DNA from 2 places in the Catenulispora sp. MAP12-49 genome. Region 1 is predicted to be linked to the other one. Evidence: riboswitches for the same ligand, from Rfam matches in the RefSeq annotation. Region 1 holds a riboswitch; the other holds the start of a gene.
What was found. Region 1 has a riboswitch for glycine ahead of gcvP (aminomethyl-transferring glycine dehydrogenase). Riboswitches for the same ligand answer to the same signal wherever they lie in the genome.
Positions count from the first base shown of each region.

Region 1 (7,449 bases):
AGCCGTTGGCGCCCACCGCCGCCTCCTCGACGATCAGTCCGGCGACGATGTCGGCCAGCGGGCTCTGGTCGCGCGGGCCGGAGTAGGGGCGCTCGCAGGCCACAACGCAGCCGGCCTCCCGGGCCAGGTAGTCGAGCCGGAAGCCGGCCTGTTCGGCGGCGGTGGTCACGATGTCCACCACCTCCGCGGGCTTGGGCTGGTCCGGCGCCGAGCCCGAGGGCGTGTAGTCGTCGACCAGGAAGCAGGTGCTTATGCGGGCGTTGCGGCCGAACCGCTTGCGGATCCGCTTGTTCGCCGCCTCCAGCCACGGCGCGGCATGCTCCAGCTGGCGGGCGATCTTGCGGTCGCCCTCGGCGAAGTCGTCCAGATACAGGTGACCGGTCTCGACCGAGAGATGGCCCAGCGGCACCGCGTCCACTCGCGGGGTCTGGGTCACTTCGTCGTAGCTGACGTCCACGGCCGTCACAGCCCTTCCCAGAATCGCTCGTCCGACAGCTTCGCGGCGAGGTCCTCGAAGGCCTGCACGGTGGCCTGGTTGGCGATTTTCAGTCCGCTGACGTCCGAGTCGTCGATCACTTGCTCGCTCCACTGGAGCATCGGGTCGTAAGGGATCTGCCCGGCCAGCCGGGCCCGGCCCATGCGCAGCTTGTCCGCCTGTTCCCGCAACTTCCGGTCGTAGGCGCGCAGCCACGCGGCCTGTGCCGGCCGGGTCACCGATTCCTGGTCCACGCCCAGATCCACGACCGCGGTCCGGACGTAGCGGACGGAGTTGTTCAGCCTCTGGGCGTCGTGGCCGCGGCGCTCGCCCGCTTTGAGCAGTCCCTTCTCGCCGAACACCAGGCCGTGCGCGGCCACGATGTGCTGCTTGGTCCAGCGGTGGAAGACCAGCCAACGGCTGGTCAGCGCGGCCAGCTCGGGCCGGGCGGTGGCCTCCAGGACCAGGTCCACGGCATAGGAGCGGCCCGCGGACAGGTCGACGATGCACAGGTCGAATTCGCGGTCCAGCTTCAGGAACAGCTGCGCGCAGCGCGCCGGCATGTCCGCGCTGATCGAGAACTCCCCGCCGTCCTTGTCGCCCGGCAGCAGGACCAAGCGGCTGGCGCCGGAGATGCGCGGCAGGTCGCGCAGCGTGTCGCTGTCGGAGTGCAGCGCGGTGTCCAGCTGCTGGGCCTCGGTGTGCTTGGTGAAGTAGGAGTGCAGGCCGCAGGAGTCCACGCCGCGCTCGGCCTCGGGGACGTCGAAGATCGCGCCCGCGGTCGGTGAACCGAAGTCGAAGTCGAGGTAGGCGACGGCCTCCCCTTGCAGCGCCCGCCGGTAGGCCATGTTGCAGCCGGTCACCGAGCGCCCCGTGCCTCCCTTGTCGGAGGTGGCGAATATCAGCACGTCATGCGCTCCTGCTCGCCGCCTGGCGCGCGAAGGCCAGTTCGTCCAACTCTCTGAGCACCTTGTCGGCCAGCGCCGCGGCGGTCGCGGGCCGCTCGCGGGACAGGGACTCGGCGCGGTTCAGCGACTGTTCGGCCTCCCGGAGCAGCTTCTGCTCCTGCGAGCCGCCGGCCGTGGGCGTGGTCAGCCGCTCCTGGTCCAGGATGTGCCGGGCCTCGGCGATCTTGGTGTTCGCCTGGTCGATCTGGCCGGGGTCGGCCACGGGAGGGGCGCTGATCAGGGTCGCGGCGGCGACGAAGACCTCGATGGCACGTTCGGTCATGTCCCAGGACGGGGTGGCGGGGGACGGCGGGAGGCTGGGGAAGACGTTCGCCGGGTGGTCCCACAACCCGTCGGGCTGCAGACGGCGGTTGAGGAGGTGCTCCACCGAGGCGTCGGCGATGTCGATGAGCCGGGCGCGGTTGCGCCGGCCGGTGGTGACGCTCGCGATGCGCAGCGCGGTCTTGGCCAGCGTGGCGGCGTAGCCGTTGGAGGACCAGGCCAGCATCGGGCCTTCGAGCTCCGAGCCGTGCAGCGTCATCCGGACGCCGGGATCGTGCAGCAGCACGCTGCGGTCGTCCTCGGAGGCGCGCCGGTTGACCAGACCGCGCTGGGCCAGCTCCTCCACCACGGCCACGACGCGGCCGATGACGCTGCCCGAGGGCCCGCCCTGCTGGGCCATGCCGACGATGGAGAGCACGAGCTCGGAGAAGTAGGGCGAGCTCTGGCCGTCGGTGGACTGCCAGGGGACGTCCTCCAGCGGCCAGCGGCCGGCGCCGAACGTCGCGATGGTGGACCAGTACTGCAACGCCAGGCCCCAGCGCAGGTTCAGCGCCTCGCGCAGGGACTGCTGCTCGGAGGTCAGCAGACCCTGCCGGGAGGTCCGGGTGGAGAAGAGGTCGGCCAGACCGTCCAGGGCGGTGGCCGTGAAATGCAGCATCGGACGCGGCTCGGCGATCCCGTGCGGCTGCTTGACGCCCTCGGCGGCCGGGAGCTCGATGTCGGTGGCGTCCTGCGCCACGCCCCAGGCCCATCCGCATTCGAAGAAGCGCTCCGGGTAGTCGCGCAGCACCCGCTCGTTCTCCGGCGGCAGGCCGAAGGTCAGCTCCGGCAGCTTGTCGCGCACCGGCTGCAGCCGGCCGCGCAGGTCCTGGGTGAGCGTGCGGCCCACGACCCGGCCCTGGCTGACCGTGCGCAGCAGCACGGACTCCGCCGGGGTGTCCGGGGTCAGCACGTTCACCACGAACGAGCGCAGCAGGCCGACCAATGCCGCGGTCAGGCGCTGGTCGATGGCCAGGACGGTGGTGTCGATCCGGCTCTGCGACGCGCGGCGCTCGACGGTGCGCTGGAACTCGCGCAGGAAGCCCTTCGCCGCCAGGCACAGGGTGACCGAGATCGAGTACGACTCGGTGATGTCGTAATCGGCCTGCTCGGGCTTCACCTCGTTGTCGGCATCGTCGCACAGCAGGTGGGAACCGCCGGTGAAGGTAGGTGCGCCGTCCTCGTCGACGTAGCGCGTGAGGTACTGCTCCAGCGCCTCGAGCATCCGCATGGGGATGTCCAGGCCGCTGCCCATCGGCCGCAGCACCGCCAGCACGTCGTCCTCGATCGCGTCCGGCCGGTCCAGGCGGAAGCCGGGGACCTCCGTCGCGGGGTAGAGGAGGACCAGGATCTGCTCGGCGTCGCTGATGCTGTTCGAGCCGTGGCGGCCGCCCCAGGTCAACTCTCCGCCGCCGAACGTGGCGCGTGCGAAGCTCCGCCACGTGTCCAGGATGTGTTGTCGCGGATCCGTCCTCAACGCACCGCCCCCTGATCCGCCCCTGAGCGTGTCTGTCAGCCACTGCCTACCCTGTCACAGGGCTCTGATGCCTGGGAAGGGAGCGTCGGATGGGGCGTTGGGCGGCGCCTGGATCCCGACCTCGGCTGAGCCGCGCGACTCAGAACCGATACTCGTACGGCGTCGTCACACTCAAAGCCCGGAAGCCAAGACGTTCCAGAATCGGCCGACTCATATCCGAGGCGTCCACCTGCAAGTACTCACACCCCAGCTCGATCGCCACCCGCATCCGCCGCGCCACCAGCGCGCGGTAGATCCCGCGCCCGCGCCACTCCGGCGCGGTGCCGCCGCCCCACAGGCTCGCGAAGCCGGTGCCCGGGTGTACCAGCATCCGGGCCGCGCTCACCGGTTGGTCGCCGGCCATCGCGAGCCAGGTCCAGACGGTCTCGGGGTTGTCCGCCAGGCGGGCCAGAGCCCGGGCGCGGGAGCGCTCGCCTCCGCTGCCGAAGGCCGCCTCGTGCGCCTGGCCGACGAGGTCCGCGTCGGCTTCGGTGGTGACCGGCCGGAGGGTGACGCCTTCCGGCAGGGATTCGGTCAGGCCGGCGCCGGAAAGCTGTGTGATCTCCGCCACGAACAGGGTCTCCGGGGCGTCCGCTTCGAAGCCGGCGGCGAGCAGGCGCTCGCCGAGATCCGCCGGTTCGTCGTGCTTGTAGTGCTTCCACTCGAAGTCGGCGCCGAGGGTGCGGAAGTAGGCGATCTGCGCCTGGACCGCGGCGTCGGCCGTGGTGGCGTCCAACTCTGAGTAGAAGACGCCGTGCCAGTCCGTGGGCAGTGTGCCGACCTGGCGCAGGACGCCGTCGGCGCGTTCGACGCGGGCGCCGGGCTCGTCGGCTACGGCCTCGGCGCGCATGCGCAGGTCGAAGGTTGCGAGCAGGTTCTTGTCGGTGGTGGGGGAGGTCATCGGGTCAGCCCACCATCGGCATCGGGTTACGGCAAACGGTTAATGGGATTAGAACAGGCGGTGGTGGCGCTGATACCGTCGTAAGTGCCGTCTACCTCGAACGGGAGAGACCCCTCGTGGGCGCCGAAGGAGCAACCCTCCCCGGAAACTCTCAGGCAAAAGGACCGTTCGGGCAGGCAACTCTGGAAAGTAGGGCTGAGCTGCGGCGAAGCTCTCACCGAAGGTGTAAGCCGCGGGTCCGGTGGACCCCGCCCGCGGTGAAACTCTCAGGTTCCATGACAGAGGGGGAGGACGGATCCGCGGGAGGCGCGAATCCACCACCCGACGTCTAGAGCGTCCGCCTGAGAGGCCACAACAGTGACCGCAGTGCTCACGGATTTGCACGGCATGGCTGGAGACGACTCCGCCGGCGGTTCCGGTACGGTTCCCGCGCAGCCCGCCACCCCCCACGACCTGCACACCACCGCCACCGTCGCGGCCCGCCCGACGCTGGTCGAGCTGGAGCAGAGCTCCCCGTTCGCCGACCGGCACATCGGGCCCGACGCCGCCGACGCCGCGCGCATGCTCTCGCTGCTGGGCTACGCCTCGCTGGACGCGCTGACCGAGGCCGCCGTGCCCGGCTCCATCCGGCTCACCGAGCGGCTGAACCTGCCGCCGGCGCGCTCGGAGTCCGAGGTGCTCACCGAGCTGCGCGACATCGCCGGGCGCAACCGGGTCTTCCGGCCCATGATCGGCCTGGGCTACCACGGCACCTTCACCCCGCCGGTGATCCTGCGCAACGTCATGGAGAACCCGGCCTGGTACACCGCCTACACCCCCTACCAGCCGGAGATCTCGCAGGGCCGGCTGGAGGCGCTGCTGAACTTCCAGACCGTGGTCGCCGACCTGGCCGGGCTGCCGGTGGCCAACGCCTCCCTGCTGGACGAGGGCACCGCCGCCGCCGAGGCCATGACCCTGGCCCGCCGCGCCTCCAAGTCCAAGTCGGCCCGCTTCCTGGTCGACGCCGACGTCTTCCCGCAGACCCTGGCGGTGCTGCAGACCCGCGCCGAGCCGCTGGGCATCGAGCTGGCGCTGGCCGACCTGGCCGCCACCGGCACTGATGGCGCCGAAGGCGCGGGGCTGCCCGAGGGCGAGTTCTACGGCGTGCTGGTCCAGTACCCCGGCGCCTCCGGCCAGGTGCGCGACCTCAAGGCGATCACCACGGCCGCCCACGAGCGCGGCGCGCTGGTCGCGGTGGCCGCCGACATCCTGTCCCTGACCCTGCTCGCCTCGCCCGGCGAGGCCGGCGCGGACATCGCCGTGGGCTCCACGCAGCGCTTCGGCGTGCCGCTGGGCTTCGGCGGCCCGCACGCCGGCTACATGGCGGTGCGCGAGAACCTGTCCCGCTCGCTGCCCGGCCGCCTGGTCGGGGTGTCCGTGGACGCCGACGGCGACCAGGCGCTGCGGCTGGCGTTGCAGACCCGCGAGCAGCACATCCGCCGCGAGAAGGCGACGTCCAACATCTGCACCGCGCAGGTTCTGCTCGCCGTGATCGCCGGCATGTACGCGGTCTACCACGGTCCCGAGGGCCTGGCCTCGATCGCCCGCCGCACCCACCGCTACACCGCGGTGCTGGCCGCCGGGCTGCGCGAGGCCGGGGGCGGCATCGAGGTCGTGCCGACCGCTTTCTTCGACACGCTGACCGTGCGCGTCCCGGGCCGGGCCGCCGAGGTCTGGCGCGCGGCGCTGTCCGCGGGCGTGAACCTGCGGCTGGTGGACGAGGACACCGTCGGCGTGTCCTGCGACGAGACCACCGGCTGGGCCGACCTGCGCGCGGTCTGGAGCGCCTTCGGCGTCACCGGCAAGGAGACGTCGAGTGTCCACGAGCTCGACGCGGCCACCGACGACGCGCTCGGCGTGCACCTGCGCGCCACCGAGTTCCTGACCCACCCGGTCTTCCACGCGCACCGCTCCGAGACCGCGATGCTGCGCTACCTGCGCAAGCTCGCCGACCGCGACATCGCGCTGGACCGGTCGATGATCCCGCTCGGCTCGTGCACCATGAAGCTGAACGCGACCACCGAGATGGAGCCGATCACCTGGCCGGAGTTCGGCGCGATCCACCCCTTCGCGCCGCTGGACCAGGCCGCGGGCTACCTGTCGCTGATCGGGCAGCTGGAGGGCTGGCTGGCCGAGCTCACCGGCTACGCGCGGGTGTCGGTGCAGCCGAACGCCGGCTCGCAGGGCGAGCTGGCCGGGCTGCTGGCGGTGCGCGCCTACCACCGCGACCTCGGGCAGGAGCAGCGCGACGTCTGCCTGATCCCGTCCTCGGCGCACGGCACCAACGCCGCCTCCGCGGTGATGGCCGGGATGCGGGTCGTGGTCGTGGCCAGCCGTGAGGACGGCTCGGTCGACGTCGCGGACCTGAAGGCGAAGATCGACAAGCACGCCGACGCGCTCAGCGTCCTGATGATCACCTACCCCTCCACGCACGGCGTGTTCGAGGAGGAGGTCACCGAGATCTGCGACCTGGTGCACGCCGCCGGCGGCCAGGTCTACGTGGACGGCGCGAACCTGAACGCGATGGTCGGCCTGGCCAAGCCCGGCAGCTTCGGCGGCGACGTCTCGCACCTGAACCTGCACAAGACCTTCTGCATCCCGCACGGCGGCGGCGGCCCCGGCGTCGGCCCGGTCGCGGTGCGCGCGCACCTGGCGCCCTACCTGCCGAACCACCCGCTGCACCCGGTCGCCGGCCCGCGTCCTGAGGGCGGCGGCGTCGGCCCGGTCTCGGCCGCGCCGTGGGGCTCGGCGGGCATCCTGCCGATCCCGTGGGCGTACATCCGCCTGATGGGCGCCGAGGGCCTGCGCAGCGCCACCCAGCACGCGATCCTGGCGGCGAACTACGTGGCCAAGCGCCTGTCCGGGCACTACCCGGTGCTCTACACCGGCCCCAACGGCCTGGTCGCGCATGAGTGCATCATCGACCTGCGCCCGATCACCAAGGACACCGGCGTCACCGTCGACGACGTGGCCAAGCGCCTGATCGACTACGGTTTCCACGCCCCGACGATGTCCTTCCCGGTGGCCGGCACCCTGATGATCGAGCCCACCGAGAGCGAGGACCTGGCCGAGCTCGACCGCTTCTGCGAGGCCCTGATCGCCATCAAGGGCGAGATCGACCGCGTCGGCGCGGGCGAGCTGGACCGCGAGGACAACCCGCTGCGCCAGGCCCCGCACACCGCCGCGATGCTCGCCGGCGACTGGAAGCACGGCTACGACCGCGCCGAGGGCGTGTTCCCGGCCGGCGTGA
Region 1 covers NZ_JBGCCP010000004.1:360,056-367,504, forward strand. The annotation lists gene ABIA35_RS11755 (SCO2522 family protein) at 1-466, opposite strand, end outside; gene ABIA35_RS11760 (SCO2523 family variant P-loop protein) at 463-1,383, opposite strand; gene ABIA35_RS11765 (SCO2524 family protein) at 1,385-3,220, opposite strand; gene ABIA35_RS11770 (GNAT family N-acetyltransferase) at 3,360-4,160, opposite strand; glycine riboswitch at 4,252-4,337, shown strand; glycine riboswitch at 4,338-4,452, shown strand; gene gcvP (aminomethyl-transferring glycine dehydrogenase) at 4,548-7,449, shown strand, end outside.

Region 2 (7,449 bases), on a different contig from region 1:
AAAGCATATCCGCTTGACCAGGACTCTGACAGGCCGCGGCATCCCAGGAATGTGAAGCCCGACGTATTCCACCCCTGATATGACGCGAGCCGGATCAGCGTTCCCGGCTCGCGATCGTCCGGCTCGCGATCGTCCGGCCCGCGATCGTCCGGCGCGCGACCAGCTTGCCCAGTTCCCACAGGACGAACAGCACCACCGGCGGCAGCAGGGCCCAGCCGAACTGCGGCAGGCTGAGGTCGGTGGTGCCCAGGACCCGGCGCAGGGCGTCCATCTGCGTGGTCAGCACGGCGATGACGATCTCGGCGGCGATCGCCCGGTTCATCTGCGGGCTGTCGAACGTGGCCGTGGTCAGGACAGAGTCGGTCTCGCTGCGGCACTGCAGCGCGGCCACGACCAGGCACAGCGCGAACGCGGTGAAGGCGATCGAGACGCCGGTGTCCACGTCGCCGTAGTGCCGGGCGCCGAGCTGGATCATCCCGAGCAGCATCGCGGCGATGACCAGGCCGGTGAGCCCGACCGTGATCAGCAGGCTCCGGGTCAGCAGCGAGGTCCCGCGGGCCCGCGGCACGCGCGTCATCAGGCCCGGGGTCTCCCGGTCGAAGCCGAGGGAGAAGCCGAAGGCGGCGTTGACCACGAAATGGATCCACAGCACCTGCGGCGGGGTGAACGGCTCGCCGGCGGCGATGTTGAAGACGGCCGCCCCCAGGAAGGCGACGACGAAGACCACCAGCAGGACCAGCACGAACCGGATGTACTTCAGCAGGTTGTCGAAGATCTTCCGGCCCTGCTCGACGGCGTAGACGATGGAGGCGAAGTTGTCGTCGGACAGGATCATGCGGCTGGCGTCCTTGGCGACCTCGGTGCCGCTGCCCATGGCGATGCCGATGTCGGCCGCCTTGATGGCCGGGGCGTCGTTGACGCCGTCCCCGGTCATCGCGACGACCTCGCCCTTCTTCTTGAGCGTGTCGACCAGCAGCACCTTGTGCTCCGGGGCGACCCGGCCGACCACCCCGATCCGGTCGATGCGCGCCAGCCGCTCGGCCTCGTCCAGCGCGGCGAAGTCGGCGCCGAGGATGGCCTCGCCGGGGATGCCGAGCTGCTGGGCGATCGCGGCGCCGGTCACCACGTCGTCGCCGGTGACCATGCGGACCCTGATGTGCGCGGCCTGCGCCTCGGCCACCGCGTCCCCGGACTCGGCGCGCGGCGGGTCGACCATCGCCACCAGGCTCGTCATCCGCAGCCCGGTGACGTATCCGAGCAGGTCGCCCTCGGGGTCGAACGCGGCGGCGTCCAGGTCGCGGGTCGCGGAGGCCATGACGCGCAGGCCCTCCCGGCCCATCCGGCCGATGTGCTCCTGCGCCCGCGCGCCGGCCTCGGCGTCCCACGGGATGCTGCGGCCGTCGGCCTGCGCGCTGTCCGCGCGGCCGATGACCGCCGGGGCGGCGCCCTTGACGAAGCAGCGGATCACGTCCTGCCCGGCGTCGTCCTTGGCCTTGTGGAAGGTGGCCATCAGCTTGTAGCCGGGGTCGAACGGCAGGGTGGCCAGCCGCGGGTACCGCTCGCGGGTGCCGTCGATGTCCACACCGGCCTTGTGGCCCAGGACCAGCAGCGCGCCCTCGGTCGGGTCGCCGACCACGGCGCCGTCGACCAGGGAGGCGTCGTTGGCCACCAGGTAGGGCAGGATCGCCTCCTCGACCGCGATCTGGGTGCCGACCGCGTGGTGCACCCGGCCGTCCAACTGGTAGCCGGTCCCGCTGACCGTGTACCGGTTGGCAGGGGAGACCACCTCGACGACCGTCACCTGATTCAGCGTCAGGGTCCCGGTCTTGTCGGAGTTGATCGAGGAGGTGAACCCTAGCGTCTCCACCGCCGGCAGTTCCTTGACCAGCGCGTTGCGCCGCGCCAGCTCGACGCTGCCGAGCGAGAGGATGACCTGGGTGACGGTCGGCAGCGCCTCGGGTATCGCCGCGACCGCGAGCGAGACCGCGCTGATGAACAGCGCGTCCCAGGCCGTCCCCCGGGAGCGCCCGAGCGCGAACATCACGATCATGGTCAGCCCGGCCGCCCCGGCGATCCACAGCGTGAGGTTGTCCAGCTGCCTGGTGAGCGGCGACTGCTCCTTCGCGGTCGCCTTCAGCAGGCCCGAGATCTTGCCGAGCTCGCTGTCCGCCCCGGTGCCGGTGACCACCACGACCCCGCTGCCGTGCGTCACCGGCGTGTTCATGAAGGCCATGTTGACCTGGTCGCCGGGAGCGAGCGCCGCCCCGGGCGCCAGAGCCTCCGGCTGCTTCAAAGCCGGCACACTCTCGCCGGTCAGCGCGGACTCGTCGATCTGCAGCGCGCTGGCCGCCAGGATCCGCCCGTCCGCCGGCACCTCGTCGCCGGCCGTCAGCAGCACGATGTCCCCGGGCACCACCTGTTCGGCGGGGATCTCGGTCTCGGCACCGCCCCGCCGCACCCGCGCGGTCACCTTCATCATCGACTTGAGCGCGTTCATGGCGCTCTCGGTCTTGCCCTCCTGCCGCAACCCGATGACCGCGTTGACGAGCGTCAGCACGACCAGCAGGATCGCGGTCGACCACTCCTGGATCGCGAAGGAGACGATCGCGGCCCCGACCAGGATGATCTGCATGTAGCTGCGGTACTGGTCCAGGAACCGGCGCCAGCCGGCCGGCGGCTCCTCCTGCGGCAGCTCGTTGGGGCCGGTGCGGGCCAGGACGTTCGCGGCGCGTTCCGGCGAGAGCCCGGCCTCCGGATCCACGCCGAACGCCTCGGCCACTTCCTGGGGACCGCGGGTGTACCACGGCTGGGCGGCACTGTCAGCCGCTGCCGGAACGGTCATGGATCAAGCGTTGGGGCGCGTGATGCGTGGTGCAACTGCGGGGTCAGCGCGGGATGGGTTGTTCGGGTGATGGCAACGGGCGACAGCAAGTGCCCGGCACCGGGGCGACCGGTACCGGGCACTTGCCCTTGGGCTTGGGTTTGAGCTCGGGATGCGCCTACTTGGTGGGCGATCCCGGAGGCGGGGCCATGACCGTCACACCCGGGAACGGGGTGTCGGTCGGGATGTTCGTGACCGGCAGGGTCCGGTTCTCGGGCTCACCGGAAGAGTGGGTGGGCGGCGGGCCGTCGCTCAGCCCGGTGTAGGACGTGGCGATGATCTTGCCGCTGGCGTCGTAGACGTCGATCTGGAACCGCTCGTACGACGTCGCCCCCTTCGGCCGCAGGTAGTAGATGCCGCACCAGCCCTGCGCGCCGTTCACCTTCACCACGGTGGCCGCGATCTGCTTGCCGTCGATGGTCATGGACGCCGCCGCGACGTCCTTGTCGCCGACGTAGAAGCCGGTGAACAGGCGGTCGGTCGCGCCCATGGTGACGAAGTCGGAGCCCCAGGTGTTGCTGCCGTTGTACTGCACCGTCAGCCCGCCCTCGTACTCCCAGTAGGACATGGCGCTGGTGGTGTAGTTGAGGTAGATGCCCTTCTCCAGGGAGAAGGTGCCGGGGTTGACGTTCTTCACGATCGCGGCGACCGGCAGGGGAGTGGTGGCCGGCGCGGTGGGCGTGGTCGGGGATGTCGTCGGGGGAGTGGTCGGGGCCGACGAGCGCGGCGCCGCCGGCGACGGGGAGCGCGTCGGCGTCGTGGCGGCCGGGTGGGCGGCGGCGTTCTGCGTCGTCGCCGGGGAGGCCGATCCGAGCTGCGCCACGGCGCCCGCGACGGCCAGTACGCCGACCGCGCTCAGGGCGCCGGCGCCCAGGCGGGTGCGCCGCTTCTTGCGCCGCCCCTCGGCGACGGCCAAGCCGACGAGGTCGCCCAGGGGCGGGCGGCCGGCTTCCAGTTCCGCGGAGATGCGGTCGCGCATCGAGTCTTCCGGAGTCAAGATTCTCTCGTTCCGTGAGGAGGCTTCAGTTCCGTGTGGTTCAGACCAGGAGGAAGTCGAGCTCTGCCATCGCGTCGTCGTCGCGGAGCGCGGACCGCAGATCGGCCAGCGCCCGCTGGGTCAGCGACTTGACCGCGCTGGCGGACAGGCCCATCGCCGCCCCGGTCGCCTCGACCGTCTGGTCCTCCCAGAAGCGCAGGACCAACACGGCCCGCCGGTTCAGCGGCAGCTGCGCCAGGGCCGACAGCAGGGTCAGCCGCAACGCGGGATCGCTGTCCGCCGGTGCGGCGATGTCGGGAACCTGGGTCGTCGGCCGCTCCGAGGAGCGCTTCAGCCGGCGCGAGTCCAGGAACGTGCGCAGCATGACCTGGCGTGCGTAGGCGTCGACGCTCTCGCTCCGCTCGACCCGTTTCCAGGCCGTGTAGAGCTTCGCGAGCGTCGTCTGCGTCAGGTCCTGCGCGGTGTGCCAGTCCCCACACAGCAGAAACGCCGTGTCGCGAAGGCGCTGGGCCCGAGCAGCCGCGTAAGCGGTGAACTCTGCTTCGATGCTCAAGCTCGTCTCCCCCATGGTCGAACCCTCGGGGACGCCTGCCGCGGACCGGTGTCCCCCTCGCCTACTAAGACGGGTGCCGGCGACCCGGAGGTCTCACCGGGGACCTTTCGGACATACCTTGACGGCCGCGCCGCCGTGCTTTTACGATCCGCAGCATCGACCGATCGAGCTCATCTCGAATCGAGCTCGTCGGCCGAGACGACAACTGAACACATGCCGTTCGAACTGAAGCGGGAGAGTCCTCGCAGGATTTCTGTGTCTGCGAGGCGCCGAAGGAGCAACACTCCCCAGAATCTCTCAGGCCCACCTACCGCTTCAGCCAGGCGACTCTGGAAAGTCGGGACCTCGCGTCCCGCGCCCACGGTGCAAGCCACCCGACTCGGTGGCGAAGCTCTCAGGCATCGATGACAGAGCGGGGAGGTCACCCGTCCACGGCACCGGAAATCACGGTGCCTCCCCAGGGAGCCTCCCGTCATGACCTCATCCGGGCCCCCTTCTTCGGGCGCGCTCACCGCCGCCGCGAAGAAGACGCCGTTGCACGCCGTCCACGCCGAACTCGGCGCGCGCTTCACTGATTTCGCCGGCTGGTCCATGCCCGTGCGGTACACGTCCGAGCTGGCGGAGCACCGCGCCGTGCGGACCGCCGCGGGCATTTTCGACCTCAGCCACATGGGCGAGATCGAGGTGTCCGGCCCGGAGGCGGCCCGTGCGCTCGACCACGCCCTGGTGAATGAGCCCTCGAAGACAGCCGTCGGCCGGGCTCGCTACTCCATGCTGGTCCACGAGACCGGCGGCGTGCTCGACGATCTGGTCGTCTACCGGCTTGCCGAGACCGAGTACCTCATCGTGGCCAACGCCGGCAACGCGCAGATCGTGTGCTCCACCCTGCGCGACCGGATCGACGGCTACGCCGCCACGATCCGGGACGCGTCCAGCGATTGGGCGCTGATCGCCGTGCAGGGCCCGCGCTCCGCCGCGATCGTCGGCGGAGCGACCGAGGCGGATCTGGCGCTCCTGAAGTACTACGGGATCACTCCGATGCGCTTGGCGGATCAGGATGTGCTGCTGGCTCGGACCGGCTATACCGGCGAGGACGGCTTCGAGATCTACTGCCGGGCGGAGGCGGCGCCGAGTATTTGGCAGGCCATCAGCTCCATCGGTGCTTCGCACGGACTGCTGCCGTGCGGACTGGCCTGCCGCGACACCCTCCGCCTCGAAGCCGGAATGCCGTTGTACGGCCAGGAGATCACGATCCGGACGACCCCGTTCGACGCGGGCCAGGGCCGGGTCGTGGTGTTCGGCAAGCCTGGCGGGTTCGTCGGCGAACAGGCGCTTCTCGCGCATCGCGCCGCGGGTCCGGCCCGGGTCCTGGTCGGTCTGACGACCACCGGCCAGCGGGCCCCGCGTCACGGCTACGCCGTCCTCGATCCGGACACCGGCGAGACCGTCGGCGAGGTCACCTCCGGTGCCCTGTCGCCGGCCCTCGGCTACCCGATCGCGATGGCCTACCTGGCGGCCGATCGCCAGGAGCCCGGGACGAAGGTGCTCGTCGACATCCGAGGCAGCCGAGTGGACGCGACCGTCGTCCCGCTGCCCTTCTACCACCGCTGAATCAGACACACTCAGAGAGATCCAGAGCATGAGCCTGCCCTCAGACCTGTCCTACACCAGCGACCACGAGTGGATCGCGGCCGACGGCGACGTCTCGACCGTCGGTATCACCGCCCACGCCGCCGAGGCGCTCGGCGACGTCGTGTTCCTCAGCCTGCCGGCCGTCGGCTCGACGATCGCCGCCGGCGAGCCGTGCGGCGAGATCGAGTCGACCAAGTCCGTGAGCGACCTGTTCGCCCCCGCGGACGGCGAGGTCCTCGAGGTCAACGAGGCCGCGATCGCCGATCCGGCCGTGGTCAACCGCGACCCGTTCGGGGAGGGCTGGCTCTACCGGATGCGGATCACCAAGGCCGTCGACCTGCTGGACGCCACCGCCTACGCCGCGCTCATCGAGGGAGTCTGACCATGACCACTCTCGACACCAGGCTCGCCGACGCCGACCCGGCCGTCCACGCCGCCCTGCGGGCCGAGCTGAAGCGCCAGCAGAACACGCTGGAGATGATCGCGAGCGAGAACTTCGCCCCGATCGCGGTCATGGAGGCTCAGGGCTCTGTCCTGACCAACAAGTACGCCGAGGGCTACCCCGGCCGCCGCTACTACGGCGGCTGCGAGCACGTGGACGTGACCGAAAGCCTCGCGGTGCAACGAGCCAAGGACCTGTTCGGCGCAGCCTTCGCCAACGTCCAGCCCCACTCCGGAGCCCAGGCCAACGCCGCCGCGATGTCGGCCCTCCTCGAACCGGGCGACACCATCCTGGGCCTGGACCTGGCCCACGGCGGCCACCTGACCCACGGCATGCGGCTGAACTTCTCCGGCAAGCTCTACAACGTCGCCGCCTACCACGTCTCGGCCACCGACCACCGCATCGACATGGCCGAGGTGGAGCACCTCGCCAAGGAACACCGGCCCAAGCTGATCATCGCAGGCTGGTCCGCCTACCCCCGCCACCTGGACTTCGCCGCCTTCCGCCGCATCGCCGACGAAACCGGCGCCCACCTGATGGTCGACATGGCCCACTTCGCCGGCCTGGTGGCCGCCGGCCTGCACCCCAACCCCCTGCCCCACGCCGACGTGGTCACCACCACCACGCACAAGACCCTCGGCGGCCCCCGCGGCGGCACCATCCTGACCAACAACCCGGACCTGGCCAAAAAGATCAACAGCGCAGTCTTCCCCGGCCACCAGGGCGGCCCCCTGGAGCACGTGATAGCGGCCAAGGCAGTCGCCTTCAAACTGGCCTCCGAACCCTCATTCCGCGAACGCCAGCAGCGCACCATCACCGGCGCCCAACGCCTCGCCGAACGCCTCACCGCCCCCGACCTCACCACCGCAGGCGTCTCCGTCCTGACTGGCGGCACCGACGTCCACCTGGCACTGGTCGACCTCCGAGCATCCGACCTCGACGGC
Region 2 covers NZ_JBGCCP010000012.1:59,654-67,102, reverse strand. The annotation lists gene ABIA35_RS22325 (cation-translocating P-type ATPase) at 95-2,842, opposite strand; gene ABIA35_RS22320 (hypothetical protein) at 3,000-3,878, opposite strand; gene ABIA35_RS22315 (SigE family RNA polymerase sigma factor) at 3,919-4,431, opposite strand; glycine riboswitch at 4,653-4,754, shown strand; gene gcvT (glycine cleavage system aminomethyltransferase GcvT) at 4,906-6,042, shown strand; gene gcvH (glycine cleavage system protein GcvH) at 6,071-6,445, shown strand; gene glyA (serine hydroxymethyltransferase) at 6,448-7,449, shown strand, end outside.
Region 2: linked by a shared signal. The riboswitch ahead of gcvT (glycine cleavage system aminomethyltransferase GcvT) and the one ahead of gcvP (aminomethyl-transferring glycine dehydrogenase) in region 1 are both predicted to bind glycine.